Regions from separate parts of the Cellulosimicrobium sp. AB352 genome, predicted to be linked through region 2. Evidence: predicted binding sites of a transcription regulator. Region 2 holds the regulator's gene; the other holds the start of a gene.
What was found. The regulator HspR, encoded in region 2, represses chaperone genes until heat shock. The targets are predictions, from matches to a motif close to AAGTTGAGTCNNNNNGACTCAACTT.
Positions count from the first base shown of each region.

Region 1: a site for HspR is predicted at 1,306-1,330, ahead of clpB (ATP-dependent chaperone ClpB). Genes of this name have one in related genera too.

Region 1 covers NZ_JBMVFX010000012.1:109,278-111,475, forward strand. Annotated here, with positions in the region: gene clpB (ATP-dependent chaperone ClpB) at 1-1,253, opposite strand, end outside; gene ACPCUX_RS10740 (LppM family (lipo)protein) at 1,549-2,198, shown strand, end outside.
Region 2 covers NZ_JBMVFX010000021.1:59,938-62,135, reverse strand. Annotated here, with positions in the region: gene ACPCUX_RS14945 (DnaJ C-terminal domain-containing protein) at 1-589, shown strand, start outside; gene ACPCUX_RS14940 (heat shock protein transcriptional repressor HspR) at 733-1,134, shown strand; gene ACPCUX_RS14935 (DUF1540 domain-containing protein) at 1,293-1,601, shown strand; gene ACPCUX_RS14930 (hypothetical protein) at 1,709-2,198, opposite strand, start outside.

The DNA of each region.
Region 1 (2,198 bases), on a different contig from region 2:
CGCTGCAGCTCGTCGATCTCGATCGGCGAGGAGTCGAGCTCCATGCGCAGGCGCGACGCCGCCTCGTCGACGAGGTCGATCGCCTTGTCCGGGAGCTGGCGCCCGGTGATGTACCGGTCGGAGAGCGACGCCGCCGCGACGAGCGCGGAGTCGGCGATCGTCACCTTGTGGTGCGCCTCGTACCGCTCCTTGAGCCCGCGCAGGATCGCGACCGTGTCCTCCACCGAGGGCTCGCCGACGAACACCTGCTGGAACCGGCGCTCGAGCGCCGGGTCCTTCTCGATGTACTCGCGGTACTCGTCGAGCGTGGTCGCGCCGACGAGGCGCAGCTCGCCGCGCGCGAGCATGGGCTTGAGCATGTTGCCCGCGTCCATGGCGCCCTCGCCGCCCGCGCCCGCCCCGACGACGGTGTGCAGCTCGTCGATGAACGTGACGACCTCGCCGTCGGAGGACTTGATCTCCTCCAGGACGGCCTTGAGGCGCTCCTCGAACTCGCCGCGGTACTTCGCGCCCGCGACCATGCTCGCGAGGTCGAGCGACACGAGGCGCTTGCCCTGGAGCGAGGTCGGGACGTCGCCCGCGACGATGCGCTGGGCGAGACCCTCGACGACGGCCGTCTTGCCGACGCCCGGCTCGCCGATGAGCACCGGGTTGTTCTTGGTGCGGCGGCTGAGCACCTGCACGACGCGCCGGATCTCGGAGTCGCGACCGATGACGGGGTCGAGCCTGCCCTCGGCGGCCCGCGCCGTGAGGTCGGTCCCGTACTGCTCGAGCGCCTTGTACGTGCCCTCGGGGTTGGGGCTCGTGACGCGCGCGCTCCCGCGGACGGCGGGCAGCGCGGAGCGCAGGGCCTCGGCGGTCGCGCCGGCCTGCTGGAGGATCGTCGCGGCCTGCGACGACCCGGCCGCGATGCCGAGGAGCAGGTGCTCCGTCGAGACGTACTCGTCGCCGAGCGCCTGGGCCTCCTTCGCGGCGGCGTCGAGCGCCGCGGACGTGGCGCGCGACGGCGTCGGCTGCGCGACGGCCGAGCCGCTCGCGGTGGGCAGCGCGACGAGCGCCGCGCGCACCTTCTGCCCGACGGCCTGCTTGTCCGCGCCGACGGCGTCCAGGAGCCCGACGGCCACGCCGCCCTCCTGCGTGAGCAGCGCGGCGAGGAGGTGGGTCGGCTCGAGCTGGGGGTTGCCGGCGGCCGACGCGGTCTGGATCGCCTCGCCGATCGCCTGCTGCGACATCGTGGTGAACTTCGTTTCCATAGGTGCTCCGTGTGCTGCTCGAAAAGATGGTCTGACCAGTGGAACGACTCCTAAGTTGAGTGTATTCCGCTCAACTTCGATCGGCACCCCCGCGCGGCCTCTCCTCGCTCGCCCGCGTCCCCGGAGCGGATGAAGTCCGGCCGCATTCCGTCTCAAAACGGCATCGACCCTCGCCCCGGGCGACGATCCGCGACATGCTGGGCGGGTGAACTCCTCACCCTTGCGCAGACGACTCGGCCTCGGTGCCCTCCTCGCCACCCTCGCACTGTTCCTCACGGGGTGCATGAGGATGGACATGGCCATCACCCTCAACGAGGACGACACGTTCGACGGCAGCGTCGTCATGGCGTTCTCGGACGAGGTCGCCGAGTCGATGGGCTCGGACCCCCAGGAGCTCTGGGACCAGATGGGCTCCGAGATGGAGTCCGAGATGCCGGAGGGCGCGACGCAGGAGCCGTACGCGCAGGACGGCTACACCGGCACCAAGATCACCTACGCCGACCAGCCGATCGCGCAGCTCGACACCGGCGCCGCCGACTCGATCTCCGTCACCCGCGAGGGCGACGACTACGTCGTGAGCGGCTCGATGGACATGACGGGCGAGGAGTTCAACCCGGACACGGGTGACGCGGCGACCGACGAGATGTCGCGGCAGATGATGGAGGGTCTCGACATCAAGATCGCCATCACGTTCCCCGGCGAGGTGGCGGAGTCCAACGGCGAGGTCGACGGCAACACCGTGACGTGGACCCCGGTGGTCGGCGAGGTCAACGAGATGACGGCGCGCGGCTCGGCCGTGCCCGGCGGCTCCGCGGGCTCGGGGACGGACGAGGGCACGGACGAGGGCACCGACGACGGCGCGACCGCGCCCGACGCCGAGAGCTCCGACGGGTCCGGCTCGTCGGCGTGGATCTGGTTCCTGGTCGGCGGCCTCGTGCTGCTCGG
Region 2 (2,198 bases):
CGGCGGCGCGGCGGGCCAGCAGTTCGGCGGCCCCCGCCCCCGTGCGGGCGCCGACCTCGCGGCCGCCACGACCCTGCCGTTCCGGCAGGCGGTCGAGGGGTCGACCGTGACGTTCACCGTCGACGGCCGCACGGTCACCACGCGCATCCCGCCGGGCGTCCGCGACGGCCAGAAGATCCGGCTGCGCGGCAAGGGCCGCCCCGGCACGGCGGGCGGGCCCGACGGCGACCTCGTCGTCACCGTGCACGTCACCCCGCACCCGGTGTTCTCGCTCGACGGGAACAACCTGCGGATCACGGTCCCGGTGACGTTCCCCGAGGCCGCGCTCGGCGCCACCATCGCCGTCCCGACGCTCGACGGCTCGACCGTCAAGGTCAAGGTGCCGGCCGGCACGCCCTCGGGGCGCACGCTGCGCGTCCGCGGCCGCGGCGTGAAGACCGCGAAGTCGACCGGCGACCTGCTCGTCACGGTCCAGGTCGCCGTGCCGCAGAAGCTCTCGAAGGCCGCGCGCGAGGCCGTCGAGACGTTCGCCGCCGAGACCGCCGGCCAGGACGTGCGCGCCGACCTGGTCCGCCAGGCCGCGGAGTGAGGGGGGCGACCATGATGCCCCAGCAGGAAACTCATCATCTCTCGATCGGTGGGGACTCGGGCGGCGTCGGACGCGCTCCCGCGAGCGACGTCGACCAGGACGCGCCCGTCCTCGTCATCTCGCAGGCGGCCGCGCTCGCGGGCATGCACCCGCAGACGCTGCGCCAGTACGACCGCCTCGGCCTCGTGGTGCCCCGCCGCACCGCGGGCCGGGGGCGGCGGTACTCGCTGCGCGACGTCGCGAAGCTGCTCGAGGTGCAGCGCCTCAGCCACGACGAGGGCATCAACCTCGCGGGCATCCAGCGGATCCTCGCCCTCGAGTCCCAGGTCGAGCGGCTCGAGCGGCGCATCGAGGCGCTCTCGGCGCGCGTCGAGCCGGGCGGCCGCGTGTTCGCCGCCGCGGCGAGCGGCGACGTCGTCGTCGTGCCGCGCGGGCGCAGCGTGCGGCGCGGGGTGGAGGAGGCCCTGCGCGAGACGCTCGTCGAGCACGGCGAGGCGCGCGCGCTCGTCATCTGGCGGCCCCGGGCCGACGGCACCGACAACTGACCTGCGACGCGGCATTTCCGCAAGAATGCCGTGCGCTAATTGCTGCGCATTCCTGCATTTCTAAGCAAGGCCTTCCTTGCTATACACCGAGGAATTCCGGGAATACCGTGGAACGCGGAGACCGACCCACGGCGGGTCCTCGGAGACAGGAGATCGCGATGAGCAGCCTCACGGAGATGCCCCAGGTCGTCGAGTGTTCCATCGACGGCTGCGGCTACAACCACGACCACGGGTGCCACGCGGGCGCCGTGACGATCGCCGGTCACACGGGCGACGCCGAGTGCGCCACGTTCATCCCGCTGGGCACGAAGGGCGGGCTGGAGAAGGTGCTCGCGCACGTCGGGGCCTGCCAGCGCACGGAGTGCGTCCACAACGCCTCGCTCGAGTGCTCCGCGCCGTCGATCCGCGTCGGGGCGGGCGCGTCCGGCGAGGATCGCGCCGACTGCCTCACCTTCACGCCGCGCTGACGCGCGGTCGCCGCCTTGCTCGCGGGCGGTCGGTCACCCACCGGCCGCAGACGCCCCCGGACGCCCCGGACCACGTGCTCGCCCGCGTGGGTCGGGGCGTCGTCGTGTCAGCGCTGGAGCGTGTCGAGGAGCTGGACGGCCGCCGTGTGGGTGCGGGGGAGGGGTTCGAGCCAGACGCGCGGCGGCCGGCGCAGGATCGCCGTCACGCCCAGCGCGAGACCGGTGCGCTCGATGTTGTGGCGGAGCACGGTGCGCACCATGGCGTCGTCGGCGTCCCGCTCGCCGAGCACGACGAAGAGCCCGTTGCCGATCGAGGCCATGGGGTGGCCCTCGCCGAACGTGTGGGTGAGCGCGCGGCCCATCGCCGCCGAGCGCGCGAACCGCTGCCACCCGGTGAGGTCGTCGAGCGCGACGTCGACGACGAGCAGCCCGTGGGTCTGGGTCGCGTCGAGGCCCGCGCGCTCGGCCGCGCCGTACGTCTCGCGGAGCCGGTGCACCAGGTACTGGGTCGTCGCGAGACCGGACTCCGGGTCCAGGACCTCGGGTGCCACGGGGCTGGCCTCGTACCCCTCGGACCAGCCGACCGCCACGCCGCGG